DNA from 3 places in the Vogesella lacus genome. Region 1 is predicted to be linked to each of the others. Evidence: riboswitches for the same ligand, from Rfam matches in the RefSeq annotation. Region 1 holds a riboswitch; each other region holds the start of a gene.

Region 1 (10,145 bases):
CAAGGACAGCGCCAGCGCCACCAGCATGGGCAGCAACCAGCGCAGCGGCAGTTTTTCCGGCAACAAGGTCATGCTTTCACCCAGTCTGCGCGTGCAAGGCCGGCAATCTCGGGATGATGATTGATCAGGCCACCGTTTTCCATCAGCGCTGCAAGGTTGCCGGCCAGTTGCTCCAGCTTGCTGTTCTTGCCTTCCAGCCAGGCGCGGTTGGCCGCAAGGTCAGGCAGGGTCATTGCTGCAAATACCTTGTCGGTCTGCATGGCAGACAAGTTCATGCTGCCAGCCAGATAGTTTTGCACTTCGGGCCGATTGCGTATGGCCAGCGCGTCAAAATGCGCCTTGACCAGCATGGCAATGGCGCGGCTTTGCAGCGTCAATGCCTCCTCGCGCACTGCCAGCACATCAATGATCTGCCCGGGGATGTCGGCACTACTGAAGCGCAGCTCGGCGCCGGCCTCCAAAAGCCGGCTCGCCACCGGCTCCATGGTAATCATTGCATCGACATTACCCTGGCGAAAGGCCAGCTCCTGCCTATCCAGCATCACCGGTACCGTTTGTATCTCGCCCGGTTTCAGGCCCGCCTTTTTCAGCATCGCATGCAGCATCACCGCACCAACTGCCGTCTGCTCGACCCCGATACGCTTGCCGCGCAAGCCCGACAAGCTGCTGATTTCCGGCTTGGTCAACAGCACGTCGGCGCCAAATGACTCGTCCAGCACCGCCACCACACGCAGGCGCACGCCTTCGGCCAGCAGGGTAATCACCTCATCCAGCGTCAGGCAAGCTGCCTCCAGCGAGCCGGCTGCCAGCGCATTCATGCTGGCTGAAGAGGAAGGCATGCGCACGATACGCACGGACTCGGGTGGCATCATGCCGCGCTCGGCCGCCCATTCGATAAACAGATAACCCGGCCAGCCATTGCTGCCGACCCGCAGCAAGGGTTCGGGGCTGCTGCAGGCGGTAGTGGCCAGCAAGGGGCTGGCCAGCATCAGGCTGATGATCTGGCGGCGGCTTAATATCGGGTTGATGAGGCTCATGCTGTGGCCCGGGCAGTCATTACATACATAAAGTATAGAATCATCGGCCCGACTTAAAACTGCGTCAAAACAAACTTGATTACGGGCAGCACAGCCATTCCTGCAAATAGGCGGCCGCCTGCGGCAACTGCGCGCCGTAGAGCATGGCGATGCCCTGTACTTGGGCGCGACCGGCCTCGCTCTCGGTTGGCGGGTAGAGGCTGGCCAGCATGGCGCGCGCGTGCAGGCCGCCAAGATTGGCCGCACTGTCGAGTTTGAACAGATTGTCCAGCCCGACGCCACGCTGATGATGGCTGGTTGGTGCGACCGTCTTGCACTCCACCAGATAGAGGTGGTTATTACAGAGGATGGCCACGTCATACTCGTTTTCCACGCCGTTGTGACTGATCTTCACCCCGACAGCCGCATCGCTGATCGGCAGAATGGCGGCAAGACTGGCCACCTGCGCCAGCATCCACACCTCCAGCCAGCCACCGGCCAGAAAGAATCTGGCGCGCGCATCATTGCACCGCACATGGCCGCCTTCATTGACATTGACGAGGCCGCATTGCTCCAGCCACTCGCGCAAGCTGCCCTCGCCCGGCGGCAAGCTTTTCTCGCTGTACTGCGCCGCGTCTATCTCGTTGCACAGGCGGTTAAGCAGTGACAGATCGCGCGGATGGCTAGCGGCACGGCTGGCCAGCGCGGCGGCCAAGGTTTCGTAATGCGGATTGCGCCGCTGCAGGCGATAGTGCATCGCCAGCACGCTGCTGCCGTACAGACCAAAGTAGCCTTCGAGCGACAAGCCATCGGCAATCTCGCTGCCGTTATGCAACGGACTGTGCTCGCCGCCGCTGAGCCAGATCAGCCGGTCATGGCGCGGCTCGACACTCATCACCGGCAAATGGCGCTGGCGTGCAAGCTCGTAGGCAAATGCCGCCTGAACCGGTGTGGCGGCACTGATATTGAAGGTCACCGCGCCCTGGATCAGCTCGGTCAGGCGTTGGCGCAAGGCTAAAGGCTGGCTGTCGGGTGGCAGGATGATGACCGAGGCAGTCAGATGCAGATTGCGGCACACCGCCGCGATATCGTAGGCCAGCGCCAGATCATCACGCTGGCACAGCAAGGACACGCGCTGGATGCCGAAGCGGCTATCAAGCGCCGGGGTGATGATGTCGCTGGCGACATGGCTGACAAAGGCAAGCAGATGCATGGCAACTCCCGAAGGTTAATCCGGATTCTGCCAGCCTCTGCCTTTGCGGCCAACCTTCTGTCATCAGGCAGCGCTGCGCTGGCGCGCCCTGACCTCGTCGAGCAAAAGCGCCAGCTGCGACAAGCCTTCCAGCCACTGATGATGGCCGGAGGCGATATTGATGTGGCCGGCCTCCAGCAACCAGTGCAGCGGCACCTGCCACAGACTGGCCATGCGTACCGAACGCAAGGGCAGGCTGAACGGGTCATCATCACTGGCTACCACCCGCGCCGGGAAAGGCAGGCTCAGTGACGGCAGCGGGGCAAACGGGCGCAGTGCTGCCGGAGCACTGGCACGCTCGACATCGGCCGGTGCCACCAGCAAGGCACCGGCAATCTTGTTGCCGTAGCGCGCGGCATGATGCGCCACTGTGGCGCAGCCGAGGCTGTGGGCAATCACGATCACCGGCTTGTCGGCCGCATTGATTTCGGCATCCAGCGTCGTCAGCCAGTCGTCCAGCTGCGGGGTTTCCCAATCGTGATTGGCCGGACGGCGAGCACCCAGCAGGCTCTGCCAATGGCTTTGCCAGTGGCCGGCCGGCGAATCGCGCCAGCCGGGCTGGATGATGAAATGAAAGTCTTGCCAATGGCTGTGCATGATGCGCCTCACTGAAGGTTTTTCTGCACAATAAGGCACAATGCATATTTCTAAAAATAATGCTTTTTTGTTTTTATATAATTGCAAGAAATATAAATGCCAGCCGGCCAGCGCGGGCTTCTGGTAAAATTGCCGCCTTCTGGTGCCGGCCTTTGGCCGGTTAAACGGGAAGCAGGACAAGCCTGCGCTGCCCCCGCAACGGTGTATTGCCCTGCGGCCACTTTCAAGGTTGGCCGCAAGCGAGCATTCGACCCGTGCATTGCCACTGCCCTCAGGCGGGAAGGCGCACGGTGTGCAATCAGCCCGGAGACCGGCCAGAGACAGACACGCAACACGACAAGCGTGCCTGCATGGATGCGGCCCCGGCGGCCGCCCGGACAACTGTTGCGGCGGGCGACAGACGGTCAGCCCCCTGCCCGTTTGCCGTGCGCCATCCTGGTCACACACGCACATGCTTATTTCTTCGCCGCCCCGCCCTGCGGCCAACCTTCCGCCACAACTGGTCTTGCTGATACTGCTGCTGGCCAGCGCCGGCTCCTTGCTGCTGGCCGCTGCCACCGGCTCGGTGCCACTGGGCCTCGCCGATATCTGGGCCAGCCTCAGCGGCCATGGCAACACTCTCAGCGATACCCTGCTGCAACTGCGCCTTGAACGCGCACTCGTAACCTGGTGTTGTGGCGCATCACTGGCACTCGCCGGCCTGCTGATGCAGTCGTTGCTGCGCAACCCGCTGGCCGACCCTTACGTGCTGGGCGTCTCCGGCGGCGCCGCCGTCGGTGCGCTGACCGCGCTGTGGCTGGGTCTGGCCGCCTGGCAGGTGGATGCCGCCGCCGGCAGCGGTGCGCTGGCCGTTTCCGCCTTGCTGTTTTTGCTGTCGCGCCGCGACTTTGGCAGCAATAGCGCCACGCTGCTGTTGCTGCTGACCGGCGTCTTGCTGTCTACCGCCTGCGGCGCGCTGATTTCGCTGCTGCTGACCATCGCGCCCGAAGGCAAGCTGCGCGGCATGGTGTTCTGGCTGATTGGCGATCTGTCCGGCAGCCCGCTGCAGCTGTGGCCGTGGCTGGTACTCGGCGTCGCCTTGCTGCTGGCACTGTGGCAGGCGCGCGCCATCAATCTGCTGGCCATGCATGGCGACCACGCCGCCACCCTCGGCGTCAACAGCGGCCCGCTGCGCCGCCTGCTGCTATTACTGTCGGCCTGCCTGACCGCCAGCGCCGTCAGCCAGGGCGGCAGCATCGGCTTTGTCGGCCTGATGGTGCCGCACGGCTGCCGCCTGCTGCTGGGGCCGGACCTGCGCTACCTGTTGCCCGCCAGCCTGTTGGCCGGCTCTACCCTGCTGGTACTGGCCGATACCATGGCGCGCACCGTCGTTGCGCCCATGCAGTTGCCGGTCGGCGTGATTACCGCGCTGATCGGCGTGCCGGTGCTGTTCTGGCAATTGAATCGCGCAAGACGGAGGCTGGCATGATGCTGCAAGTACACCAACTCGCCATCCGCCAGGGCGAGCGCCAGTTATTGCTGGATCTGGACTGGCAAGTCGCCGCCGGCGAAGTGTGGTGGCTGGCCGGCCGCAACGGCTGCGGCAAGAGCACGCTGCTGGCCACCTTGGCCGCCAGACGCCCCGCCCGGCATGGCGACATCCGCCTGCATGGCGAAGCGCTCAGCCGGCTGTCGCCGCTGCAACGCGCACAGCAACTGGCGCTGCTGCCGCAGCACAGCCACGATGCTTTTGACTACCGCGTCTGCGACCTGCTCTTGGCCGCCCGCTACCCGTGGCCGGACGCCGGCGACAACCTCGCCCGGCTGGATGCCGCGCTGGACGCCTTCGACCTCGCCCACCTCGCACGCCGCCCCTTGCAGGCGCTGTCCGGTGGCGAGCGCCAGCGCGTGGCCATGGCCGGGGTGATGATGCAGGACAGCGCGCTGATTTTGCTCGACGAGCCGACCAACTCGCTGGATCTCGCGCATCAGGCCGCGCTGCAACAACAAATCCGCCGCTGGCAAGCCGCCGGCAAGGCCATCATCGTGGTCAGCCACGATCTGGTATTTGCCCCGGCCATTGCCAGCCACGCCCTGCTGCTGGATGGCATGGGCGGCCACAGCCAGTACCCGCTGGCCGATTTGCCAGCCGACAGCCTTGCCGCCGTGCTTGGCTATCCGCTGACCCGACTCACCCACGCAGGCCAGACCTGCTTCCTGCCAGGAAAACAATCATGAGCACCCAACACGACGATCAGGGCCGTAACGAACGCCACAATGCCCGCATGGCCCGCAAAAAAGCGCTGATGGACGAACGCATTGCCGCGGCTAACCAGAACCGTGGCGTTTTCATCGTCAACGGCGGCAACGGCAAGGGCAAAAGCTCCAGCGGCTTTGGCATGGTGATGCGCGGCCTCGGTCACGAGATGAAAGTCGGCGTGATCCAGTTCATCAAGGGCGCGATGTCTACCGGCGAAGAAAAATTCCTGCGCCGCTTCCCTGACGAAGTGCAGTTCTACGCCATGGGCGAGGGCTACACCTGGGACACGCAAGACCGCGAGCGCGACATGCAAAAAGCTGCCGAAGCCTGGGCCAAGGCGCGCGAGATGCTGCAAGACGAAAGCATCGGCCTCGTGCTGCTGGACGAACTGAACATCGCGCTGAAATTCAAATACCTCGACATCAACGAAGTACTGGCCGACATCGCCGCCCGCCCGATCGACCAGCACGTCATCGTGACTGGCCGTGGCGCGCCGCAAGCCATCATCGACGCCGCCGACACCGTCACCGAAATGACGCTGATCAAGCACGCCTTCCACGCTGGCGTTGCCGCCCAGCCCGGCATCGAGTGGTAAGCATGAGCTGCAAAGCCCTGCTCCTTTCCGCCATTGCCTCCGGCCAGGGCAAAACCACCATCACCGCGGCACTGGCGCGCAAGCTGGCCCGCAGCGGCCAACGTGTGCGCGTCTTCAAGACCGGCCCCGACTTTATCGACCCGATGCTGTTGGCCGCAGCCTGCGGCAGCGGTGTCGATGTGCTGGACTTGTGGATGTGCACCGAAGCGCAGTGTCAGGCGCTGCTGGCCGAGGCCGCGCGCGAGTGCGATTACCTGCTGATTGAAGGCGTGATGGGCCTGTACGACGGCAAGCCATCGAGTGCCGATCTGGCAAAACACTTCGGTGTGCCGGTGCTGGCGGTGCTCGATTGCAGCGCCATGGTCGGCACCGCGCTGGCGATTGCCCGTGGCCTGCGCGATCACGGCAACTTGCCGTGGGCAGGCATGCTCGCCAATCGCGTGGCAAGCGCAGGCCATGCCGACATGATCCGCGCCTGCGGCACTGCGGACTTGCCGGTCGTCGGCTGCCTGCCACGGCAGGCCGAATCGCTGCCTGAGCGTCACCTCGGCCTGCACCTGCCGTCCGACCTGCCGGATCTGGCGGCGCGGCTGGATCAACTCGCCGACGCGCTGGTGCTGGATGATGCGGTGCTGGCAAATCTGCCGGTATTCGCGCCAGCTGCTATCAAGCTGCCCGCGCTGCCGCCGCTATTGGCCGGCAAGACCATTGCCATTGCGCGTGATGCAGCATTTGCCTTCATCTATGCGGCCAACCTGCGCACGCTGGCCGGCATGGGCGCGCAGCTTGCCTTCTTCTCGCCGCTGGCTGACGAAGCGATTCCGGCCGAGGCGGACGCGCTGTGGCTGCCCGGCGGCTACCCCGAGCTGCACGGCACAACGCTCGCCGGCAACCAGCAATGGCGCGCCAGCGTGCAGGCCTTTGCCGCCGCCGGCAAACCGGTGTGGGCCGAATGTGGCGGCATGATGGCCTTGACCGAGCGCCTGATCGACACGGACGGCCAGGATTACGCCATGGCCGGCGTGTTGCCGGGCACGGTCAGCATGGGCAAGAAACTCGCCGCACTGGGCAGCCAGGCTTGGCCGCATGCAGCCGGCGAATTGCGCGGCCACACCTTCCACTATTCAAGCTTTGCCACGCCGCTGACACCCATCAGCCAGTGCCAGCGCAAGGATGGTCGCGACGGTGGCGAGGCGGTGTATCGCGTCGGCAGCGTGCAGGCGAGCTACTTCCACGCCTATTTCGCCAGCCAGCCGGCTGCCGCCGCCGCGCTATTCTTGCCGGAGGCCGCATGCTGAGTCTCAGCCTGCAGCTGGCTGCCGGCCTGCTGCTCGACCGCATCCTTGGCGAGCCGCGCCGCTGGCATCCGCTGGTCGGCTTTGGCCGTGCGGCCAACCTGGTCGAGCGCACGCTCAATGCAGGGCACGGCAAAATCCTGCGCGGCCTGCTGGGCTGGGCGCTGCTGGTCTTGCCTTTGCCCTTGCTGCTGTGCTGGCTGCTGGCGCAGCTGCCTGCCATGTTGGCCGCAGTCTTGAGCGTGCTGGTGCTGTACTTCACCCTGGGGCGGCAAAGCCTGATCGAGCACACGCGGCCGATCTGTGATGCGCTGTTGCAAGGCAAGTTGGCCGAGGCACGTGCACTGACCATGCGCATTGTCAGCCGCGATCTGAACGACGCCGACGACACCGCCGTCACCCGCGCCGCCTGCGAATCACTGCTGGAAAACGGCCACGATGCGGTATTCGGCGCGCTGTTCTGGTTTGCCATCGGCGGCGCACCGGCGGCGCTCGCCTATCGCTTTGCCAACACGCTGGACGCGATGTGGGGCTACCGTAACGAACGCTTCGAGCAGTTCGGCAAGGTCGCCGCCCGCGCCGATGATGTGCTGGGCTACCTCCCCTCGCGCCTGACGGCGCTGGCTTATGCGCTGGCCGGCAGCACGCGCGAGGCGCTGGCCTGCTGGCGCGAACAAGCCCCCAAGTGGGACAGCCCCAACGCCGGGCCGGTGATGGCTGCCGGGGCCGGTGCGCTGGAAATCCGCCTCGGCGGTGCCGCCACCTATCACGGCCAACTGGAAGCACGGCCTGACCTTGGCTGTGGCCATCACCCGCGTGCCGGCGACATTCGCCGCGCCGGCCGGCTGCTGGACCGCGCCATCGTGATCTGGCTGCTGTGCGCCCTGCCATTCTGAGCAAGCTTCCCGACCAACAAATGCCGGACCGACAAAGGAAATCGCGATGAGTAGACCCGATCGTCAAGACCAGTTCGCCCAGCTGCTGCTGAGCATGCTGCCCACCCTGTTGCTGCTACTGGCCGGCAGCGCCGCCGCGGCCTACTGGCTGATTGGCGCGGGTGCACTGTTCGCGCTGGTGCCGTTTGTCATCCTGCTGGGCTGGGCCGTCACCAAACGCAAGACATGACCGAACTGAAACCCGTACACGGCGGCAATCTGAATGCCGCCATCGCCCGTTTTGGCGGCGAGGCGGCCGACTGGCTGGACCTCTCCGCCGCGCTAAATCCCGCGCCCTACCCGCTGCCCGACATCGCCGCGCAGCTGTGGCACACGCTGCCGCAGGCTGATGCCGCCTTTATCGCCGCCGCTTGCGACTACTACGGCGCGGCCAAGCTTCTGCCCGTTGCCGGCAGCCAGGCGGCGATTCAGGCGCTGCCGCGATTACGCGAGCGCGGCACGGTCGCCGTTGCCCACCCGAGTTATGCCGAACACGGCTGGCGCTGGGCACGCAGCGGCCACGCTGTCACGCGCTATCCGCACGCAGAACTCGCCGCGCAAGCTGGCCAGGTCGATGTGCTGATTCTGTGCAACCCCGACAACCCGAGCGGCCAAGGTTGGCCGCAAGATCAGGTGCTGGACATGGCGACAAAGCAAGCCGCACGCGGCGGCTGGCTGGTGGTGGACGAGGCGTTTGCCGATGTCTGCCCCGAAGTGTCTGTCACCGGCCATGCGGCCAACCTTGATGGCCTGATCGTGCTGCGCAGCGTCGGCAAATTCTTTGGCCTTGCCGGTTTGCGCCTGGGCTTTGTCGCCGCCCAGCCTGCCATCCTGCAGGCGCTGGATGAAGAGCTCGGCCCATGGACGATACCCGCCGCCGTGATGTCGCTTGCCACCGCCGCGCTGGCTGACAAACACTGGCAAGCACAAGCGCGTGCCGACCTTGCCGCCCGCCACACGCGGCTGTGCGCACTGTTAAAAGAACACGGCCTGCCGCATGACGGCTGCCATCTGTTTGCCGGCGGTGTATTCCCGCACGCCGCCGCGCTGCAAAACCACCTCGCCGGCCAGCACATCTGGTGCCGGCTGTTTACCGAACCGGCAGCACGTTTCCGCCTCGGGCTGCCGGCTACCGAACATCATTGGCAAAGCTTGGCCGCCGCGCTGGCCAGCTTTCACCCGAAAGACCCGCTATGAAATCCATCCTGCTGCTGGCCAGCGCCCTCTTTGCGGCCAACGTTGCCGCCGCACCGCTTACCGTCACCGACGACGACGGCCAGAAAGTCACCCTCGCCGCACCGGCCAAACGCGTGATCAGCCTCGCACCGCATGTCACCGAACTGGTGTTCGCGGCCGGCGGCGGCAAACAGCTGATCGGCGTCGATGAAAACAGCGACTTCCCTGCCGCCGCCAAGGGCATCGCCAAAGTCGGCAGCTTTCGCGGCATTGATCTGGAACGCATCATCGCCGCCAAGCCGGATTTGCTGATTGTCTGGCTGCACGGCCCAGCAGCGCGCCAGCTGGAGCCGCTGAAAAAACTTGGCATCCCGCTGTTTTACAGCGAGCCCAAGCGCATGAGCGATATCGCCAGCAGCCTGCGCCGCCTCGGTGTGCTGATGGGCAGCAGCGCCATGGCCGAAGCGGCAGCGAAAAAATACGAGGCGGAACTCGCCGCACTGCGTAGCGCCAATGCCAGCAAGGCCAAACTGCGCGTGTTTTACCAGGTGTGGCACAAGCCGCTGTACACGCTGAGTAAGCAACACATCGTCAACGACGCCATCGAGCTGTGCGGCGGGCAGAACATCTTTGCCGACCTGCCTGTCACCGCGCCGGTGGTCAGCGACGAGGCGGTAATTGCGGCCAACCCTCAGGTGATGATCTCGGCCGGCATGAAAAAGCAGGATGATCTGTTAGGCCGCTGGGGCCAGATTCGCGCCATCAGCGCCGTGGCGCAAAACCAGCTGTACCAGATCGACGGCGACATCCTTAACCGCCCGACGCCACGTTTCCTGCAAGGCACCCGTGCCGTGTGCGACAGCCTCGACAAAGCCCGCGCCGTCTACCAGAAGAAATAAGCCATGAGCCACTACCAACGCATTGCCTGCCTGTGTACCGAGGCGGTTGAAACCCTCTACCTCTTGGGCGCGCAAGACCTCGTCGCCGGCATCTCCGGCTTTACCGTCTACCCGCCCGAGGCGCGCAAGGACAAGCCCAAG
Region 2 (10,145 bases), on a different contig from region 1:
GATGATCTGGCCGTGGTGGATTACGGCGATTGCTGGTTTGACGCGCACAACCCGCTGACCATCAAGCCGTCCATCATCGAACACGCCCGCACCATTCTGGCTTCCGGCGCCAAGATGCTGACTTTTGGTGGCGACCACTTCGTTACCTACCCGCTGTTGATCGCACACGCCGAAAAGTACGGCAAGCCGCTGGCGCTGCTGCATTTTGACGCGCACTGTGACACCTGGCCGGATGACAATCCGGACAGCCTGAATCACGGCACCATGTTCTACAAGGCGGTAAACGAAGGCCTGATCGACCCGGCCAAGTCGGTACAGGTCGGTATTCGCACCTGGAACGACGATTTCATGGGTCTGAACGTGCTGGGCGCACCGTGGGTGCACGAGCACGGCGTGGACGCGACCATCGCCGAAATCAAGAAGACCATCGGCGATGCGCCGGTGTATGTGACCTTCGATATCGACTGTCTGGATCCGGCTTTTGCACCAGGCACCGGCACCCCGGTACCGGGCGGCCTGACTACCGCGCAGGCGCTGAAGATCATCCGCAATCTGGGCGATCTGAACATCGTCGGCATGGACGTGGTAGAGGTGGCACCAAGCTACGACCAGAGCGAAATCACCGCCATTGCTGCGGCGCACATCGCCTGTGACATGTTGTGCCTGATGCGCAACAAGAAGGTCGCCGGCAAGTAATTGATGCCGTAAAGACTATCCCCTTTGCTTAAGCGGCAAAGGGGATATTTTTATGGGGCTTTCGAATCGCCGTATGCATTCAACGTATACTGCTTGCAACAGGTTCGGACTGCGGAGGGCATATGTTGGCCAAGCATTTATTGTTGTCTGCCTTGGCAGCCATGCCGCTGCTGGCTCAGGCGCATGGCGAGGAAACCTCGTCATTCGAGGATTGGCAGCTGAGCGGCTTTTACAGCCTGGCGCTGACCGATCAGGACGGCCCGCTGCATTTTTACCCGGCACTGTCGCAATTCAACTCGGATTATGGCTCGCGGCCAACTTACAAGGCTGACAGCGTGGTCGGCTTGCAGCTGGATGCGCCGTTCAACAGCCAGTGGTCGGCCAGCAGTCAGCTGGTGTTGCGCGATCAGGCCGAATACAGCAAGGGCGATGCCATCGAGCGGCTGTTTGTGCGTTATCAGCCATCCGAGCACCTGACCTTGCGCGCCGGCCGGCTGGCGATGGATACCTTCATGTTGTCCGATTACCGGCGCGTCTCGTATGCCTACCCCTGGGTACGGCCACCGCACGAATTCTACGGCTATCTGTCGGTTGACCATTTTGACGGTGCCGACATCGCCTACAACTGGCATGCGGCCGGTGAGTGGCAGGCCAAGCTGAATGTCGGGCCCAGCCGCACCGTGCTGCCTATCTCGACCGAGGGGCAGGATTACCGGCTGCGCACCCGCTCGCAATGGGGCGGCACGCTGCAGTGGCTGCGCGAGGCGCTGACTCTGCGCGCCGGCTATACCACTTTCCTGTTTGCCAGCGAGCCGGTGACATCGGGCTTGCTGGATCAGGCGCTGGACAGTGTCAAACCTTTCTGGCCGCAAGCCGGCGAAATCCACAATCAATTGCAGTTGAAAGACAAACGTCTGGTCTATAAGGCGCTGGGGGCTGTGTATGACCCGGGCGGCTGGTGGCTGCGCGGCGAGGTGGCGGCGCTGCAAAACCAGTCGCTGTGGTTCCCGGAGGTTCACAGCTATTACCTGGCAACGGGCGTGCGCCTGGGAGCGTGGCAGCCTTATGTCGGTTATGGCCGCGCCTATGCCACCAAGCCTTTGCTGCAGTTGAGCGAGCCGACCGGCTACCCGCCATTGCTGCAGGCTGGCATCAGCCAGACCGCCCGCGGCATCGAGCAGGCGGTCAACGCCATCCGTGTCGATCAGCACAGCACCACCCTGGGCCTGCGTTGGGATGTAAAACCGGGCATGGCGTTGAAATTGCAGTGGGACAAGCTGAAAAGCAGGCCCAATGGCAACGGCTTGCTCGGCGGTGGTAATGCGGTAGAAAGCGGGGCTATCCGCAAGAGTATTGTCTCGATCGCTGTGCAGGGGGTGTTTTGATGCCCCGATTCCTGTTGATGATGCTGGCCTTGCTGGGGCTGATCGGTACGGCACAGGCGCATTTCGTGCTGATCGCCGGGGCTGGCAGCAATATTCCCGAACTGGAAAAAAAACAGGCGGCCAACCTTTATCTGGGCAAGCCTTTGATGCTGACCTCTGGCGTGTTTGTGCAGCCGGTTGATGTGGTGGATACCGAGTTGCGCCGCGATTTTTACCTGCATCTGACCAGCCAGAACCTGGCGATGATTGATGCCTATTGGGCGCAGCTGCAGTTTGCCGGGCGCAGCAAACCCTTGCTGAAGCTGGAAAGCGAGCAAGAAGTAATTGATTTTGTCCGGCGGCGTAATAATGCGATCGGCTTCATTTCGCGGGCAGCCCTGCCCAAGGACAAGTCGGTGCGTGTCCTGCTGGTACTGGAGTAGCGGATGAATCGCAGTGTGCAATTGACCCTCGCGCTGGTGGTAGCGGCAGCTACCCTGCTGCTGTCCGGTCTCGTGGCGTGGATCAGCTATGTGCAGCGTTACGATGAGGAAATCCGTAGCGGCGAACGCATCGTGCAGGAGTTGGTGCAGGCAGTACGCAAGAGTGCCGAAATCGCCGCCTTTACCGGCAATAACCAGATTGCCAATGATGTGGTCAGCAGCCTCACTGCCAGCGAGCTGGTGGCCGGTGCGCAATTGCAAGGCGACCATGGCCTGATGGTGGCGCAGGGCAAGCTTGATGGCATTCCGGTTGCCCAACCGCTGTTTGCCCCGTTCAACCGTGAACAGCAAGTCGGCGAACTGCGCGCCGCCCCGAACTATCCTGCCTTGCAAGCCAGTGCCCGTCGTGGTGCCGGTATTGCGGCCTTGTGGCTGTTTGCGCTGTCCATCATGACCGGCATCGTGGTGTATACCGCGGTATTCATGGTGTTCAGCCGGCCGCTGACGCGCTTGTCACGCCAGTTGCACGAGATCCTGCCCGGCTCGCCTGAGCGTTTGCCGGTGGCCAACGCAGCACCGCGCAACGAGCTGTACCGGCTGACGCGCGATATCAACGGCCTGCTGAATACGGTCGAGCTGGTGGTAAATGGCGAACGCGCTTTGCGCGAACACATTACCGAGCTTGAACACCGCCTGCGTGGCATGTTCGAGCGGGCCAGCGTCGGCATCTTCCTGATCAATAAGGATGGCCGCATCAAGACGCATAATCCGGCCTTTGGTGAGTTGTCTTTTCATCTGCATGTGCAGGACAACTGGATGGACATCCTGTTTGCCCAGCCGGAACGCCTGCACGGCATGCTGCAGCGTGCGGTGATGCAGGGTCAGCCGCAGATGCAGGACTTGCAGCTGGCCGAGCCCAACGAAGGTCAGTGGCGGCATGTGGTGCTGTCCTACTCGGGGGAGGAGCAGGGCGAGGCGCTGTTCCAGGGGCTGATCTACGATATTACCGACCGCAAGCAGGGCGAGCTGGTGATGCAGCGCCAGGCGGACTACGACCATCTGACCGGTATCTACAATCGTCGCGCCGCCGAAATGTTGCTGCCGCAGCGCCTGCAACAGCAGGTGATGCGCAAGGGCAGTCTGGCGGTGCTGATGATGGACCTCGACCGCTTCAAGCACATCAATGATAACTGGGGGCATGAGGCCGGCGATCAGGTGCTGGTGGAGATTGCGCGCCGGCTGGGCCTGTTCCGTGCGCCGGGCGATATGCTGGCGCGGCTGGGCGGCGATGAATTCCTGCTGGTGGTCGAGCTGGGAGATCGCGGCCAGCTTGCCGAGCTGGCCAGCCGCATCATTCGTGAAGTCGGCCAGTGGATAAGCATAGGCCCGGGCAAGCAGGACTATGTCGGCTGCAGTATCGGCATCGCGCTGTTTCCGCAACATGGCCGCCGCGCCGACGAGTTGCGCAATGCTGCCGACCGCGCCATGTACGAGGTGAAGCGTCATGGTCGTAATGGCTATTGCTTCTACGAGGCTGACGAGACCTTGTACCGCGTGGTGTCGGTCGAGGTGTTGCGCGCACCACGCGAGGACTGATCCGCGCTTATTGCAGCGCCAATAGCCACAACAGCAGCATCAGGCTTTCGCATACCTCGATGCCGGCACCCAGACAATCGCCGGTCATGCCGCCGAGTTTCCGTTTCAGATACGCCCACCACAACAGCCCGCTCAGCGGGGCCAGCAGCAGAACCGGTGCCAGCAGATAGCTGGCAATGGCCAGCAAGCCGGCTGCCAGCCAGAAGCTCGGCCAGTGGCTGCGCCAGGCAAAACGCTCGCCGCTGCCGGCCGCCAGGCTGGGCAGGGTGGCAGACCACGCAACGGTAAACAGCCTCGCCCAGGCCGGAATCAATAGGAGCGGCAGCAGGCTGTGGATATCTTTACCGGCGTTGGCTGTCGTCTTGGCCAGCAGCATCAGCAGTACCAGCTTCACCAGCAGCTGGCTGGCCAGTGCCAGCACACCGAAACTGCCCAGATGCGGGTCTTTCAGTACTTCCAGAAACCGTTCGCGCGAGCGATGCGCGGCACCCTGCGCATCGGCCAGATCCGCCAGACCATCAATATGCAGGCCGCCGGTTACCCACAGCCAGGCCAGCAGGCCGGCCAATGCGGCCAACCATGGGTCGACGAGACTGCCGGCCGCCACCGCAAGCCAGACTATCGCCCCGACCAGCACGCCGACCGGCGCAAACCAGCGGGCGGCATCGGCCAGCCAGGCCGGATCAAAGCTGGCCAGCTGCGGGGTGGGTAAACGGGTGAGGAACTGGATGGCAAGAATCAGCGCGCGCATGCTGTGGATAAGTCTGTGGATAGGGTGAGAGAAAGCCGTGGGCAGAATGTGGGTAGCGGGCTAGTGGCCCGGTGATTCCAGCCGCGTCAGATAGGCCGGGTGGCCATCGAGTATCGACAGCTGGGCAAAGCCGCCGCGCTGCACTGCCATCAGCCGTGCCGCACTGAATTCGATGCCCAGCAGCTCGGCCAGCAGCACACTGATCACGCCGCCGTGGCTGACCAGCACACGATGGCTGCCGCGTGCCTCGCGCAGCCAGTCGGCAAAGCCGGCCAGCACGCGGGTGCGGAACAACTCGAACGATTCGCCGCCCTCGGGCGTCAGTAGGCCGCGCATCATCAGCAGCGACCAGTCTGGTGTTTCGGCATTGATCTCGGCCAGTGCCCGCCCTTCCCAGCTGCCGAAATCACATTCGGCCAGCGCCGGCGACACATGCAGCGGCACCCGGCATTGCAGCGCCTGCTTGACCGCGAACTCGCGGCAACGCAGCAGCGGCGAGCTGGCCATGCTGGTTACCGGTGCCAGCGCCGTCAGCTTTTGCCAGCTTTGCTGCATGTCGATGAGGCCTTGGGCGGTCAGCGGCAGATCGCTGCGGCCAACCAGCCGGCCTTGATGGTCGATCTGGCCGTGGCGCAGCAGGGTCAGGGTGTAAGGATTCATGCGCTCTTGCCGGCGACACCGGCCTCGGCAAAGGTGGCCATGCCGGCATGCAGCGCAATCGCCTGCTGCAACAGCGGCAGGGCAATCGCCGCGCCCGAGCCTTCGCCCAGACGCAGGCCGAGGTCGATCAGCGCCGTTAGTTGCAGGTCAGCCAGCGCCTGGGCGTGGCCGGTTTCCTGCGAGCAATGGCTGGCCAGCAGCCAGGGCTTGAGCGCCGGGTCGATATGGCAGGCGGCCAGTGCGGCAGCGGTGCTGATGAAACCATCCAGCAGCAGCGGCACGCCCTGTTCGGCACCTTCGAGGTAAAAGCCGGCCATGGCGGCGATTTCGAGGCCGCCCAGCTCGGCCAGCAGCTCGGCACCATCCAGTGATTGATTCTTCACCCGGGCCAGCGCATCGCTGACCACCTGACGTTTGATGGCGAGGTGGGCATCATCGATACCGGTGCCGCGGCCCACGATCTGGTCGGGCGCATGGCCGCCAAGGCGGCAGATCAACGCGGCAGACGGCGTGGTATTGCCGATGCCCATATCGCCGGCAATCAGCAGATTGGCCCCGTCGGCAATCGCGCGGCGCGCGGCGTTGCGGCCAACCTCAAGCGCGGCCTCGCACTGGGCGGTCGTCATCGCGGCTTGTCGGCGGATATTGCCGCTGCCTTCGGCGATCTTGGCCTGTACCACGTCTTCCAGCGCCGACAAGTCGCCCACGACGCCGACATCCACCACCTCGAGCCGCGCCTGATTCTGCCGTGCCAGCACACTGATGGCGGCGCCGCCATTGACGAAGTTGGCGACCATCGCCGCCGTCACCGAGGACGGAAAGGCCGACACGCCTTCGGCACAGACGCCGTGATCGGCAGCAAACACACAGATGGCCGGCGACAGCGGCCGCGGAATGTCACGGCCTTGCAGTGCGGCCAGCTGGCAGGCCAGCTGCTCGAGCTTGCCGAGGCTGCCTGCCGGCTTGGTCAGTTGCGACTGGCGGGCCTCGGCGGCGCGGCCGGCGGAAAGATCGGGAGCGGGGATGCGCGACATGGTGCTGATTCCTTGAATGCGGTTGGCCTGGCGGGAGGCACGATGGCCAGACCTTACGCCAGCTTGGCAGCCAGTGCAAACCGGCAGGCTTGCGCATTGTGCAGCGCGCAAGTCGTGCTGCAGGTATAATCGTCGCCCTGCAGGTGCCCGGCTGATGTTCCATCATAGGCCGGGTGAAACTGGGAAGCCGGTGTAAATCCGGCGCTGCCCCCGCAACGGTAAGGTCTGGCCGCAAGGCCCAGGTCGCACGAAAACCACTGTCGCCAGACGGGAAGGTGTGCCACCGCAAGACCCAGCCCGGAGACCGGCCTGCATCGGGTGCTGTGGAATGCGCCCGCCTGGAGTATCGCGGGGAGGCGATCAGACAGCACGTTGGCCGCAGCCGCGACCCATCATCCTGCAGTCCTGTATTTCTCCGCACTCCCGTTTCCATAAATCCGGAGTGTGAACATGTTCAAGAACAAACCCCTGGCCGCGCTGGTAGCGCTGGCATGTGCCCCGGCCGCCCTGGCCCAGACCCCGACCCAGCTCGACGCAGTTGTCGTTACTGCCACCCGTACCGCGACCCCGGTCAGCAAGGTGCTGTCCGATGTGACCGTACTGGGCCAGGAAGAAATCAGCCAGAGCGGCAGCCTGACCGTGGCGCAACTCCTGGCCGAGCAGGCGGGTGTCGAGTTTTACAGCAATGGCGGCGAAGGCAAGTCCTCCAGCCTGATGCTGCGTGGCGCCACCGCCAAGCAGACGCTGGTGCTGATTGACGGCATGCGCGTGCTGTCGGCGACGGCCGGTACCACTTCGCTGGAAAACATCTCGCTGGACAGCATCGAGCGCGTGGAAATCCTGCGCGGCCCGGCCTCCAGCCTGTACGGTGCCGATGCCATCGGTGGCGTGGTGCAGATCTTCACCAAGCGCGGCAAGGGCGCGCCAGCGCTGCGCTTCAATGCAGGCGTGGGTGCCGAAGGCAAGCGCGTGTTTGGTCTGGGCTTTGCCGGTGAAGTGGGTCAGACCCGCTTCAATCTGGGTGTAGACCACAACAAGACCGACGGTATCTCGGCGCGTAATGCCGACAATCCGAAGTACAACGCCGACCGCGACGGTTTTGAAAACACCACCTATACCGTCAGTGCCGAGCATCAGCTGGCCGCCGGTCACAGCCTGGGCTTCAATCTGTACCAGTCCGAAGCCCGCAACGAGTACGACCAGTCTGCCAAGGCGGCCGACGAGTCGCGTTCTCGCTTGGCTGGCCAGTCTGTCGAGCTGAAAAACCGCGTTTCCGAGCGCTGGACCAGCTCGCTGCGCTATATCAACAGCAGCGACAAATCGCGCAATTTCACCAATGGCAACTTTGCCGTGGCCAGCAGCCAGTTCGAGACTCGCCAGCAAGAATGGCAGTGGAACAACCAGCTGGATCTGGCCTCCGCCGGCCAGCTGACGCTGGGTGCCAACCACCTGCTGCAGCGCGTGTACAGCACGACGGCCTACAGCCAGAACCGTCGCACCGTGGATGCGGTGTACGCCGGCTATCAGGGCGAATTCGGTGCCCATCGTCTGCAGGGTAGCCTGCGTCATGACGACAACTCGCAGTTTGGCGGCAAGACCACCGGCCAGATCGGCTACGGCTACCAGCTGACGCCGTCGCTGTTGCTGCGTGCGGCCTACGGCACGGCTTTCAAGGCGCCGACCTTTAATGATCTGTACTGGCCACTGGCCTTCGGCTATCAGGGCAACCCGAACCTGAAGCCGGAAGAAGCCAGCAACCGCGAACTGGCCGTGCACTGGCGTCAGGGCGGTAGCCATCTGCGCGTGACCGCTTTTGACAACCATATCCGCAACCTGATCGCCGGCACTGCCGACTGGTCTACCGTGGATAATCTGGAAAAGGCACGCATCATCGGCCAGACCATCGAAGCCGGCCAGCAGTGGGGTAACTTCGGTCTGAGCGCCAACCTCACCAACCAGCGCGCGCGTGACGAAAACAGCGGTAAGCTGCTGGTGTATCGTGCCAAACTGCACGGCGGCATCAATGCCACCCTGCAGCAGGACCGTACCCGTTACACCGCGCAACTGGTGGCCAGCGGCCAACGTCCGACCAGCAATGCCAATACCGACTTCCTGGGTGGCTATGGCGTGCTGAATCTGGCGGTTGAGCACGAACTGGCGCGCAACTGGACGCTGCAGGGCAAGCTCAGCAATGTCACCGACAAGCGTTATGAAACCACCAAAGACTACAGCCAGCCACGTCGCGGCTGGTTTGTCGGTGTGCGTTACGCGCAATAAGCCGGACGTTGCGGCCAACCCTTACCCAAGGTTGGCCGCAAGCGGCAACAGGCCTTCCCCGTGTCGGGGGAGGCTTTTTTACAGGAGTCAGCCATGCGACATCTGATCAGTGGTGGTGCGCGTAGCGGCAAGAGCCGCCACGCTGAAAATCTGGCGCTCGCGCATGCCGGCCCGGTGACGTATATCGCGACAGCCGAGCGGCGCACGGATGCCGCTTTTCTGGCACGCATCGCCCACCACAGCCAGCGCCGTCCGGCCAGCTGGGGGCTTGTCGAGGCCGGGCAAGAGTTGCCGGCGCTGATCGCCAGCCACGACCAGCCCGATGGCCTGCTGCTGATCGACTGTCTGGGCATGTGGCTGATGCGCTTTTTCGATGGCGATGGCCGTTTTGACATGGCCCGCTGGCTGCAGCAGCGCGAGGCGCTGTTGGCCGCGCTGGCCGCTTGCCGTGGCGAGGTGATCCTGGTCAGCAACGAAGTGGGCTGGGGTGTGGTGCCGCTGGGGCAGGAGACGCGTGACTTTGTCGACGAGCTTGGCCGGCTGAACCAGTCGGTGGCAGAAGCCTGCGAAAAGGTCAGCCTGGTGGCTTGCGGATTGCCGCTGGCACTCAAGGGTTAAAGCCGTGCTGTGCCGGTCGGCAGTTTATGACGGCTGACATGGCGGGGCAAAGCAACGTAGAATCGGCGGCTGTGACGGCCTGATGCCGCCAGCCGACTGACTTTATTTCTTCACGAAGCCGACATGGAACAAGAACTCGAACATCTGGAACATCGCGTGGTGGCCCTGATTGCCCGCCTGCACGAACTGGAAACCCAGAACGACCGTCTGGGCGAAGTGCTCGCGCATACCATGAAGGAAAACGCCGAGATGCGTTATGCGCTGGAAGAAACCCGTCACCGGGTGGCTGCCCTGATGAACCGCCTGCCACAGGAAGAACAGCATGAGTGAGATCGTACAACTGGACGTAACCTTGCTGGGTCGCCAGTTCACCATCGGTACGCCGATCGAAGAGCGCGATACCCTGCAGCAGGCCATCCGTCTGCTGGGCGAAAAAATCCAGGCGATTCAGTCCGGTGGCCGCATTGTCGATGCCGACAAGATCGCCATCATGGCTGCGCTGAACATTGCCCACGACCTGCTGAAAGTAAAAGTCGGTGATGATGGCTTGGAGATGGCGACAATCCGTCGTAAAATAAGCGACATGAGCGAGGCGATTGACTCGGCACTAGCCCGTCAGCCAAACAGCCCGCTTCAGTCAGAATAACCGTTCTTCCCCTGCGGTGTTCGCGACGGCCCATAATTCCTTTGTACCAATGCGTTCGCT
Region 3 (10,145 bases), on a different contig from region 1:
TCGAGCCGGTGAAGGCGATCTTGGCGATGCGCTTGCTGGTGGCCAGCGGCTTGCCGGCCTCGGTGCCAAAACCGTTCACCACGTTGACCACGCCCGGCGGCAGCAGATCGCCTACCAGCTCCATCAGTACCAACAGCGACAGCGGCGTCTGCTCGGCCGGCTTCATCACCACGCAGTTGCCGGCGGCCAGTGCCGGTGCCAGCTTCCACGCTGCCATCAGGATAGGGAAGTTCCACGGAATGATCTGGCCGACCACGCCCAGCGGCTCGTGGAAGTGATAGGCCACGGTGGTGGCGTCAATCTCGCCGATGCTGCCTTCTTGCGCGCGGATGCAACCGGCAAAGTAGCGGAAATGGTCGATCGCCAACGGCAGGTCGGCGGCGGTGGTTTCGCGGATAGGTTTGCCATTGTCGAAGGTCTCGACGGTGGCCAGCAGTTTCAGGTTTTCTTCCATGCGGTCGGCAATGCGATGCAGGATCAGGGCGCGCTGCGCCACGCTGGTCTTGCCCCAGGCTGCCTTGGCCGCATGGGCTGCATCCAGCGCCAGCTCGATATCGTCGCCATCCGAGCGTGCCACCTCGCACAGCGGCAGGCCGGTGACCGGGGTCAGATTCTCGAAATAACGGCCGGCGACCGGTGGCACCCACTGGCCACCGATAAAGTTGTCGTAACGGGATTTCAGGTTCAGGCCGTACTGGCTAGGGTGCAGGCTGCTCATCTCTTTGTGTCTCCTGTTGTATTGGCCACCGCGATAGCGGGACGGATACCACAGTGCACGCCGCGTGCCAGCTCGCACCGGTTTTGCAGCGCAATATCAGCCAGCACCAGTGATCACAGCACTTTGCGGCCAACCTTGTTGCGCCGCAAAAATCACGGCAGTTTTTCAGGGCTTGTTGCCGGCGCTGAGCGCGTCATAATCGGCCACACTGCCCCAGCCAAACTGTCGCAGCCTGCGACAACTGTCGCGCGACACCGTTACAGGAGCCTTGCATGATCAGCCTCGCCCAATTGCGCCGCCGCCTGCAGGATGGCGAAGAACTGCCGGCCGGCAGCCTGCCCGGCCCGATCCTGCATTCCTGGCAACGCTGTCAGGGCCTCGGCCTGTCGGTGGCGCGACCGCGTCAGGGCGAGCCGCTAGACCAGCTGGCACTGCAGAGCCGGCAACAGCAAAACGAGGACTGGCTGCAGCTGGCACGGCCAGCGATTGATGCACTGTTCGACAGCGTGGTGGACGATGGCCATGTGGTGATTCTGGCCGACGGCGACGGGGTGATCCTGCAGGAAATGGGCCATCCGGCTTTTCTCGACAAGGCCGAACGGGTGGCGCTGCTGCCGGGCATGGACTGGCGCGAGGACATTCGCGGCACCAATGCCATCGGCACGGCGCTGGTGCTGGGCGGCGCCGTGCATGTGCGTGGTGCCGAACATTATCTGGAGCGCAACCGCCAGCTGTCGTGCGCCGCCAGCGCCATCCGCGATCCTTTCGGCCAGGTGCTCGGTGTGCTCGATGTCTCCGGCCTGCCGCGCAAGCTCGGCAGCGCCCGCCTGCAACAGGTCGAGGCGGCGGTGCGCCACATCGAACAACGCCTGTTCGAGCAGCAATGCCGCCAGCTCTACCAGCTGCGTTTTGCCGCCGAGCCGGCCGGCCTCGCTACCCCGCGCTGCGCCAGACTGGCGTTTGACGATGGCGGCGTGTTGCGTGCGGCCAATCCTGCCGCCCTCGCCATGCTGCATCTCGACTGGCTGGCGCTGGGTCAGGCGCGCTTTGCCGCGTTGAGCGGCCTCAGCCTCGAACACTGGCTGAGCCGCCACGGCGAACATATTGCCTCGCTGCGCCACAACGGCCGCCTGCTGTCGGCCTGCCTGCAGCTGCCATCGGCAGCCAGACAGGGTGCGACCACTCAAACACCGATCACTGACAAGGTTGGCCGCAAGCCGGCCGACACCAACAACAGCGCCAGCAGCAACGAAGTCGACAGCGGCCTGCCACCGGCGCTGCTGCCAACGGCGCTGCGCCTCCTGGATGCCGATATTCCGGTGCTGTTGCTGGGTGAAACCGGCGTCGGCAAGGAACGCTTCGTGCAGGCGCTGCACCGCTCCTGCAGCCGCCGGCAACAGCCGCTGGTGGCGGTCAACTGCGCTGCCATCCCCGAGGGGCTGATCGAATCCGAGCTGTTCGGCTATGAGGAAGGCGCGTTTACCGGCGCGCGCAAACAGGGCAGCAAGGGCCGTTTGCGCGAGGCCGATGGCGGCGTGCTGTTTCTCGATGAAATCGGCGATATGCCGCTGACGCTGCAGGCGCGGCTGTTGCGCGTACTGCAGGAACGTGAAGTGGTGCCGCTCGGTGGCGGCAATTACAAGGTGGACTTGCGCGTGGTGGCGGCCACCCACCGCGACCTCGCCACCGAAGTCGCTGCCGGCCGCTTCCGCGCCGATCTCTACTACCGCCTCGCCCACTACCCGCTGCTGTTGCCGCCGCTGCGCGAACGCGGCGATGTCGCACAGCTTGCCGCCAGACTGTTGCAGCAACAGGGCGCGGCGCGGCGCGGCATCTCGCTGTCGCCGGCACTGTGCGACTTCATCCGCCGCTACCCGTGGCCCGGCAATGTGCGCCAGCTGGATAATCTCTTGCGCACCCTGCTGGCACTGGTCGACGACGGCACCGTGCTCGACTGCCGGCATCTGCCGGCCGGCATGCACAGCCCACAGCCGCAAGCGACACAGGACAATGCCCGTCTGCAGCAGGTACTGGCCGAGCATGGCGGCAACGCCAGCGCTGCCGCGCGCGCACTGGGCATCAGTCGCAGCACGCTGTATCGCAAGCTAGGCCGCAGCGGCTGATTACCAGCCCTGCTGTTTTGCCAAGGCGGCCTTGCTGTCGCTGGCCCAACGCGATTGCTGGGCGATATGTGCCTTCACCTCGGCCTGCTGCAGGGCCTGCTCGTAGCTTTGGCCTTTGCTCATCGGAAAGTAGCGGAAGTGTGAATAGCGCACATAATCACCTTCACGGCTTTCCATGAACGCAGACCACACTCCCAGATATTCGGCACCATTGCGGCTGTCTTTCTCGATGGCGGCAGAAACCTTCACACAGCTCTGGCGCTCAGGCTTGATAAGATCACGCTGGCTTTTCACTGCTTTGTACGAGGTATCAGCGATATCACCCTCGCGACAAAAAGCATCAAGCTCGCTCAACCAATAGCTAAGAGCATCACGGGACAACGCGACCTGTACAATGATTTCACTGTCACCCTTGCTGTCCCGCAAATGCAGCTGGCCACCGGCAGTATTGCCGGAATGTTCCCGGGTTTCATCGTTATGAATATCACCCTTGAAGGTCTTGGTTTCGTAAATCAGCCATTGCCCTTCAGGCAGCGCCAATGCTTTCTTGCCCAGCTTGATGCTGTCCAGCGCCATCCCGCGCGAGAAGTATTGCTCAAACTTTTCCATCCGTTTCTGGTTGCTGTCCAGCCAGCCAAACTGCAAGGATTCGGTCGGTAAGGACTCGGCAAAGGCCGGCATGGCCAATGTCAGGAGGACAGCGGATTTGAGCAGCATTGCGCGCATGATTCGGCACCAGAAAAATAAAGCGCGAATTATAAAAGCCATAAGTCATAAATTGCACATCAATTTCAGGATATTCGTCTAACGCCTCACTACATAAAGCAAGCAGCGCTGCTGTGCAGTCTGCAACAGTACAAAACAATTTCCTGGCCTGCTGACAGAATGCTGTCAGCAGGGGGCGCGCACACTGCGGTCAGGCAAACCCGCCGACCTCATCAGGAGCCGCAGCATGACCCCCTTCGTTCACTGGTTTGAAATCCCAGCCACCGACTTCGACCGCGCCGTGCGTTTTTACCAGACGGTGTTTCATGTGGAACTGAAAGTCGAAGACTTCATGGACGACCGCATCGCGGTGTTCTGCCTCGGTGACGAGCACCCCGGCTGCATCATGCAAAGCAACCGCCTGCAGCCTGCGGCCAACGGCAGTCGCCTTTATCTGGATGGCGGCCCCGATATGGACGCGCTGCTGGCGCGCATCGAGCCCGCCGGTGGCCAGATCGTGCTGCCACGCATGAGCCTGCCCGATGGCAATGGCGATATCGCGCTGTTTGGCGATAGCGAAGGCAATGTCATCGGCCTGCATGTGCAGCCATGAGCCAGCGCTTCTGGATAGGCGTAGCCAGCCGCGATCACGTTGGCCGCGGCGTGGCCGGCGGCTTTGCCCAGCTCTGTCACGGCAAGGGGGCGCCGCTGGCGCGCATGCGCCGTGGCGACGGGCTGATCTACTACTCGCCGCTCGAGGTTTTCGGCGGCAAGGAGCTGTGTCAGGCCTTTACCGCCATCGGCCTCGTCAGCGATGAGGCGGTGTATCAGGTCGAGATGGCTGACAACTTCCGCCCGTGGCGGCGCGATATCGCCTTTGTGGCGGCCACGCCCGCGCTGATCCGGCCGCTCGTGCCCGGGCTGACTTTCATCCGCGATCCGCAACACTGGGGCTATGCCTTCCGCTTTGGTCATTTGCAGATCAGTGCGCATGACTTTGTCTTGATTGCCACCGCGATGGGCGCGACACTGGCGGATCTGTCCGTGTCTGGAGACGACCATGCCTTTCCCTGAAATCGAGAAACAAGCCATGCTGCAACTCAAAGGGGTGGGCCCGACGGTGATCCGCCGGCTGGAGGAGGCCGGCTACCAGACGCTGGCCGAGTTGGCCGCAGAAGAAGCGATTGCGCTATGCCGGCGCATCGGCCAGATGCTGCATTCCAGCTGCTGGGGCAACAGCCCGCAGGCACACGCCAGCCTCTCGGCCATCATCGCGCTGGCGCAGCAGCAAACCGCTGGCGAGGCTGGCGGCCAACGTGTCCGGCAATTGCTGGACGACTGGCAACAACAGCAGCCCGAGCAGGCTGCCATCGTGCTGGCCTTGCGCCGGCAAATCCTCGCGCTGGATCCGGCCATCAGCGAGGAGGTCAAATACGGCGGCATCCTGTTTGCCTGCGGCCAGGCTTTCTGTGGCCTGTTTGTCTACCGCCAGCATGTGACGCTGGAATTCAGCGCCGGCGCGCAACTGGCCGATGTGCACGGCCTGCTGCAAGGCAAGGGCAAAGGGCGGCGACATCTGAAGTTTGTCAGCGTCGCCGATATCGACCGCCTGCCCTGCGCCGACTATCTGCAACAGGCGCTGACGCTGGCGCGGCCGGCATCCTGATATGCGCCGCGCCGACCGTCTGCTGCAGATCCTGCTGCTGTTGCGTGGCCGCCGTCGCACCACGGCGCAGCAGCTCGCGCAGTGGCTGGAGGTGTCAGTACGCACCGTGTATCGCGATATGGCCGATCTGCAGGCCAGCGGTGCGCCGGTAAATGGCGAGGCCGGTGAAGGCTATTGGCTGGAGGCCGGCTTTACCCCGCCACCCCTGAGTTTTTCTGCTGGCGAGCTGGCCGCGCTCGAGGCCGCAGGCCGCTTGCTGGCCGGCTGGGCCGATAGCGAGCTGGCCGGCGATGCCGCCAGTGCGCTGGCCAAGATTCATGCCGTGCTGGGCAGCGCCGGGCTGGCACCGGTGCCCTTGTATGCCCCGAGCGGCCAGCATTATCCGCGCGAAAAACTGGCGCCACTACGCGCCGCCATCGGCGCACGCCAGTGCGTGGACATCGACTATCTGGACCAGCACGGCCAGCCCAGCCAGCGCACGCTCGCGCCGCTGGGCCTGTTTTTCTGGGGCGACCGCTGGACGCTGGCCGCCTGGTGTCTGCTGCGCGGCGATTACCGCCACTTCCGCATCGACCGCATCACCAGCCTGCAAGACAACGATAGCGCCTGGCCGGCCGGCATCTCGCTGGATGCCTTTTTGCAAAACGCCGATACCCCGGCCGCCGCGCGAGCCGCACTGCAACAACAGGATCAGCAGGCCTGGCATCAGCCGCCGGACTGAGTCAGCCGTTTCAGGCCTGACGGCTGCCCGGAATCAGCTTGCCGAAACGCGCCATGAACTGGCTGGCGCGGCCTTCGGTGTGGATCTCGCGTGCCTTGCCGGTAAATACCGGATGCGAGGCGGCCGAGGTATCCAGATACATCACCGGATAGGTTTCGCCGTCATGCCATTGCAGGGTGTCGCGGGTCGGCGCGCACGAGCGGATCAACCAGCCTTCCTTGGCACCGGTGTCGTAGAACAGCACGGTGCGGTAGTTTTGCGGATGCAGGTTTTTCTGCATGATGGGCTCCTGGATTTATGTAATAAAGTAACAATGTTATTTGATAACAGTTCTCATTTCAATAGCAAAATCCCGACAGCAGTACGTGTGGTGATTATCGATATCGCCACAGTGCAACCATGACAAACCGCGGCCAACACGCTACCATCCGCGCCGCGTTGGTGCTCGCGGCCCGTTCGATGGCTGCAGTTAAACGGGAAACGGCAAGGTTGGCCGCAAGGTCAGCCCCAAGCCGTGCTGCCCCCGCAACGGTACATGGCCGGCTGCCCTGCAGCCCGATCCCTCATCCCAGCCACTGGCTGCGCGCCGCAAGCGCCACCGGGAAGGCGACGGAGCGTGCGCCATAGCCCGGATACCGGCCAGCGAAGTGGCCGGATCACGTCCGGCCTTAGGCCCGGTTGCCGTCGGGGAGGACGGCCAGTGGCAACCCCTGTCCGGTAATACCCATGACTTTCGCAAGCCTGCGCCTTGTTGCGCCCGTGGCTGGCTGCCTGCTGGCCGCCGCCCTCATTCCTGCCACCGCTTTTGCCCACGGCAATCACACCCACGGCCACGGCACCGCCCGCGCCGAACTGGCCGGCCAGACGCTGACTGTCCAGCTGGAGATTCCGCTGGAAAGCTTTCTCGGCTACGACTACCCGCCCAAGGGCGATGCCCAGCAAAAACTGTGGCAAGACTTTGTCGCGCAGATGGCCACCCCTGGCGACTTGCTGACGCCGGCGGCCGAAGCCGGTTGCGTGCTGAACCAGCACGAGATCACCCCCGACATCGTCAAGCCGGCCGCTGGCCGTGACATCGACAATCTCCGCGTCAAACTGGTTTACCAGTGCAAGGAGGCCGCCGCGCTGAAATCGCTGGCGGTGCCGGCCTTCGCGCGCTACCCCGGCCTCAAGCAGCTGCGCCTGCAGTGGAGCGCCGGCAGCACCCGCAAGACGGTGACCATCCGTCCGCGTTTCCCTGCTGTCACGCTGTAAGGAGTCACCATGCTGGAAGCCAATCTGCTGCAGCTGATGCAATGGCTGCTGCTGCCGGTGCTCGCCTTGCTGCTGGCCACCCTGTTGTACGCGCTGTGGATGAGCGGCGTGGTCGTGATGGAAGGCTGGCAGCGCCGGCGCGGCATCAGCCTGCTGCCGCAGGCGGCCAACCTTGCCATCGACGAAGTCGAGCTGGCGATTCTGGCCCGCCTCGAGCCTCTGCGTCTCTTGGCGCGCGTCACGCCTATGCTGGGCCTGATCGCCACCATGATTCCGCTGGGGCCGGCGCTGCAGTCGGTATCCGGCGGTGAAGGCCATGCCGCGCTGGCGGTGTTCAGCAATGCCTTTGCCGGCGTGGTGCTGGCGCTGGCCACCGCCTCGCTGGGCCTGGTGCTGTACTCGGTGCGCCGTCGCTGGCTCTTGGCCGAGCTGGTGGCCATCCGCCGCCGTCAGGAGGCCGCATGAGCCGCCCCGAGCTGAACATCCTCGCCGAGGAAGACGATGATCCGATGCTGTCGGCCATCAATCTGGTCGATGTGTTTCTGGTGCTGATCGTTGCCCTCTTGGCGGCCGTCAGCTTCAATCAGCAGCACAGCAATCAGCCCGGCAAGGTCGAGCTGACCATCGAACAGGACGGCCAGAAAATCCGTTATCAGGGCAGCGGCAGCCTGCAGCAGGGCGACGGCGTGCGCGCCGGGGTCGCCTACCGCCTGGCGGACGGCAGCATCATCTATGTGCCGGAAGACGGGGCCGCCAAGTGAGACTGCAAGCATTTTGCACCGGCCTCGCGCTCTGCCTCTTGCTGGCCGGGCAACAGGCGCTGGCGCAGCGCCTGTTATGGCTGACGGTGGACATCACCCCGGCCGCGCGCACCGCGCTGGTCGAAAACGAAGCGCGCACCCAGGGCTGGCAGTTTGCCAGCCTCGATCATCCGCTCGCGGCCAACCCTGTACGGCTGGAGGGCGAACGCGCCGCGCTGGCCAAGGCGCTGGCCAAGGCCGATCTGGTGTGGCTGGATGTGCCGCACGAGTCGGTGTTGCAGCGTCTGCAGCAATCCTTCGGCAGCCAGCTGCAGGCCAGTGGCAAGCCGCTGGTGTGGATCGCGCCGGACGCCAGGGTTGGCCGCAAGGCCGGCGAGCAGCAAGCCGCCTGGCTGGCGGCCGGCGGTGCGGCCAACACCCGCCATGCCCTCGCCTACGCCAAACGCTGGCTGGCAGCCGGCCAGCCGGACAGCTTCGCCGCCAGCGAGCCACCGCCACAGCCCCTGCCACGGCAGGCGCTGTATCACCCCGACGCACCGGCGCTGTTTGCCGACAGCCGCCAGCTGGAAACGTGGCGGCAAAGCCAGACCGCGCTGCGCGGCCAAGCAGCGGTGGCAGTGCTCGTGCATCGCCACCATTTTGTTAACGGCGAAACCGCCTGGCTGGATGACTGGCTGCGCCGCTTCCGCCAGCAAGGGCTGTTTGCCTATGCCGTCTTCGGCCAGCAACTGGACGCCAAGGGGCTGGAAAGCCTGCTGGGCCAGGGCGAGCAGGCGCATCCGCGCGTGCTGGTGCTGCATCAGCTGGTGACACAGGCCGCCGCCCTGCAGCCCTTGTTCTTGCGCTGGGGCGTGCCGGTGCTGGCCACCCAGCCCTATCGCCACGGCGATGCCGCCAGCTGGCAGGCCGATGGCAACGGCCTCAAGCTGTCGGATACGCCGTTTTATCTGGTGCAGCCCGAGGCCGCCGGTGCCATCGACCCGATGCTGGTCACCGCCTTGCAGGAGGGCGGCCGCAAGACCGAGCTGATCGCCCGTCAGGCCGATGCCGTTGCCGCCAAGGCCAAGCGGCTGATCCAGCTGGCTGATCTGCCACGCGCACAACGCCAGCTGGTGGCCATGGTTTACAACTACCCGCCGGGCGGCAATCACTTTGGCGCGTCCTTCCTCAACGTGCCGCGCAGCCTCGAAACCGTCAGCCAGGGCCTTGCGGCCAACGGTTACCGCGTGACGCCGCTGGCCGAGCAAGGCTGGATAGACAGCCTCAAGCCGCTATTGGCCGCCTATTACGAGGGCAGCGATCTGCTCGGCCTGCTGCGCAATAATCAGGCCGCCGCCCTGCCCGTGCGCCAGTACCGCCAGTGGTGGCAAAACCTGCCATCCGCCCAGCGCGAACGCATCAAAAGCCGCTGGGGCGAGCCGGAATCCAGCCGCTATGTGGTGAGCTGGCAGGGCGAGCCGGTATTCGTGATTCCGCGCCTGCAACGCGGCCAACTGTCGGTCTTGCCGCAGCCGCCGCGCGAGGAAACCCTGCATCGCGGCAGCAATCCCTTCATGCACCGCAGCCGCCAGCCGCTGTCGCACCACTATCTGGCGGTGTATCTGTGGGCGCAGCAGGCGCAGGCGCTGATCCACTTCGGCACCCACGGCACGCAGGAATGGGCCAACGGCAAATCGCGCGCGCTGGATGTGCTGGATGACGCGCTGCTGCCGCTGGGTGATGTACCGGTGATTTACCCCTACATTGTGGATAACCTCGGCGAGGCACTGACCGCCAAACGTCGTGGCCGTGCGCTGATGCTCAGCCACCGCACGCCGGTATTCGCCACCACCGGCCTGTCGCCGGGCATGCACGAGCTGCACGAGCTGATGCACGAGTACGCGATTGCCGACAACGGCCCGACCAAGCAGCAGGCGGCCGAACGCGTGGTCGGCCTGATCGTGTCCGAACGCCTGCATCACGACCTCAAGTGGACCGAAGAACAGGTGCGCGCACGGCTGGACGACTTCCTTGAGGCGCTGCACCCGTGGCTGGACCAGCTCGCCCACAGCAGCCAGCCGCAAGGCCTTGCCAGCTACGGTCAGGTGCCGGAGGCGGCGCTGCGGCAGAAGATCATCCTGCAGATGCTGCGCACGCCGCTCTTGGATGCGCTGGGCGAGGACGTGGACGAGGCCTTCTTGCTCGATCAGGACAAGAT

What was found. Region 1 has a riboswitch for cobalamin ahead of ACZ9W6_RS14200 (FecCD family ABC transporter permease). Riboswitches for the same ligand answer to the same signal wherever they lie in the genome.
Region 2: another riboswitch for cobalamin. It lies ahead of ACZ9W6_RS03925 (TonB-dependent receptor domain-containing protein); the one in region 1 lies ahead of ACZ9W6_RS14200 (FecCD family ABC transporter permease).
Region 3: another riboswitch for cobalamin. It lies ahead of ACZ9W6_RS15975 (ZrgA family zinc uptake protein); the one in region 1 lies ahead of ACZ9W6_RS14200 (FecCD family ABC transporter permease).

The regions. Positions count from the first base shown of each region.
Region 1 covers NZ_CEETQT010000010.1:174,419-184,563, forward strand. Annotated here, with positions in the region: gene ACZ9W6_RS14180 (bifunctional diguanylate cyclase/phosphodiesterase) at 1-72, opposite strand, end outside; gene ACZ9W6_RS14185 (ABC transporter substrate-binding protein) at 69-1,037, opposite strand; gene ACZ9W6_RS14190 (Card1-like endonuclease domain-containing protein) at 1,117-2,229, opposite strand; gene ACZ9W6_RS14195 (RBBP9/YdeN family alpha/beta hydrolase) at 2,293-2,865, opposite strand; cobalamin riboswitch at 2,989-3,198, shown strand; gene ACZ9W6_RS14200 (FecCD family ABC transporter permease) at 3,317-4,333, shown strand; gene ACZ9W6_RS14205 (ABC transporter ATP-binding protein) at 4,330-5,082, shown strand; gene cobO (cob(I)yrinic acid a,c-diamide adenosyltransferase) at 5,079-5,699, shown strand; gene ACZ9W6_RS14215 (cobyrinate a,c-diamide synthase) at 5,702-6,997, shown strand; gene cbiB (adenosylcobinamide-phosphate synthase CbiB) at 6,991-7,890, shown strand; gene ACZ9W6_RS14225 (hypothetical protein) at 7,937-8,119, shown strand; gene cobD (threonine-phosphate decarboxylase CobD) at 8,116-9,126, shown strand; gene ACZ9W6_RS14235 (cobalamin-binding protein) at 9,123-10,004, shown strand; gene ACZ9W6_RS14240 (ABC transporter substrate-binding protein) at 10,008-10,145, shown strand, end outside.
Region 2 covers NZ_CEETQT010000002.1:340,424-350,568, reverse strand. Annotated here, with positions in the region: gene speB (agmatinase) at 1-696, shown strand, start outside; gene ACZ9W6_RS03955 (hypothetical protein) at 819-2,081, shown strand; gene ACZ9W6_RS03950 (hypothetical protein) at 2,081-2,503, shown strand; gene ACZ9W6_RS03945 (diguanylate cyclase domain-containing protein) at 2,507-4,099, shown strand; gene ACZ9W6_RS03940 (adenosylcobinamide-GDP ribazoletransferase) at 4,107-4,850, opposite strand; gene ACZ9W6_RS03935 (histidine phosphatase family protein) at 4,911-5,510, opposite strand; gene cobT (nicotinate-nucleotide--dimethylbenzimidazole phosphoribosyltransferase) at 5,507-6,544, opposite strand; cobalamin riboswitch at 6,669-6,871, shown strand; gene ACZ9W6_RS03925 (TonB-dependent receptor domain-containing protein) at 6,995-8,821, shown strand; gene cobU (bifunctional adenosylcobinamide kinase/adenosylcobinamide-phosphate guanylyltransferase) at 8,915-9,439, shown strand; gene ACZ9W6_RS03915 (hypothetical protein) at 9,563-9,769, shown strand; gene ACZ9W6_RS03910 (cell division protein ZapA) at 9,762-10,085, shown strand.
Region 3 covers NZ_CEETQT010000013.1:54,845-64,989, reverse strand. Annotated here, with positions in the region: gene adh (aldehyde dehydrogenase) at 1-718, opposite strand, end outside; gene ACZ9W6_RS16010 (sigma-54-dependent Fis family transcriptional regulator) at 991-2,841, shown strand; gene ACZ9W6_RS16005 (hypothetical protein) at 2,842-3,567, opposite strand; gene ACZ9W6_RS16000 (VOC family protein) at 3,794-4,159, shown strand; gene ACZ9W6_RS15995 (EVE domain-containing protein) at 4,156-4,620, shown strand; gene ACZ9W6_RS15990 (DUF1801 domain-containing protein) at 4,607-5,212, shown strand; gene ACZ9W6_RS15985 (helix-turn-helix transcriptional regulator) at 5,214-5,933, shown strand; gene ACZ9W6_RS15980 (type B 50S ribosomal protein L31) at 5,944-6,213, opposite strand; cobalamin riboswitch at 6,356-6,591, shown strand; gene ACZ9W6_RS15975 (ZrgA family zinc uptake protein) at 6,660-7,187, shown strand; gene ACZ9W6_RS15970 (hypothetical protein) at 7,197-7,652, shown strand; gene ACZ9W6_RS15965 (DUF2149 domain-containing protein) at 7,649-7,948, shown strand; gene cobN (cobaltochelatase subunit CobN) at 7,945-10,145, shown strand, end outside.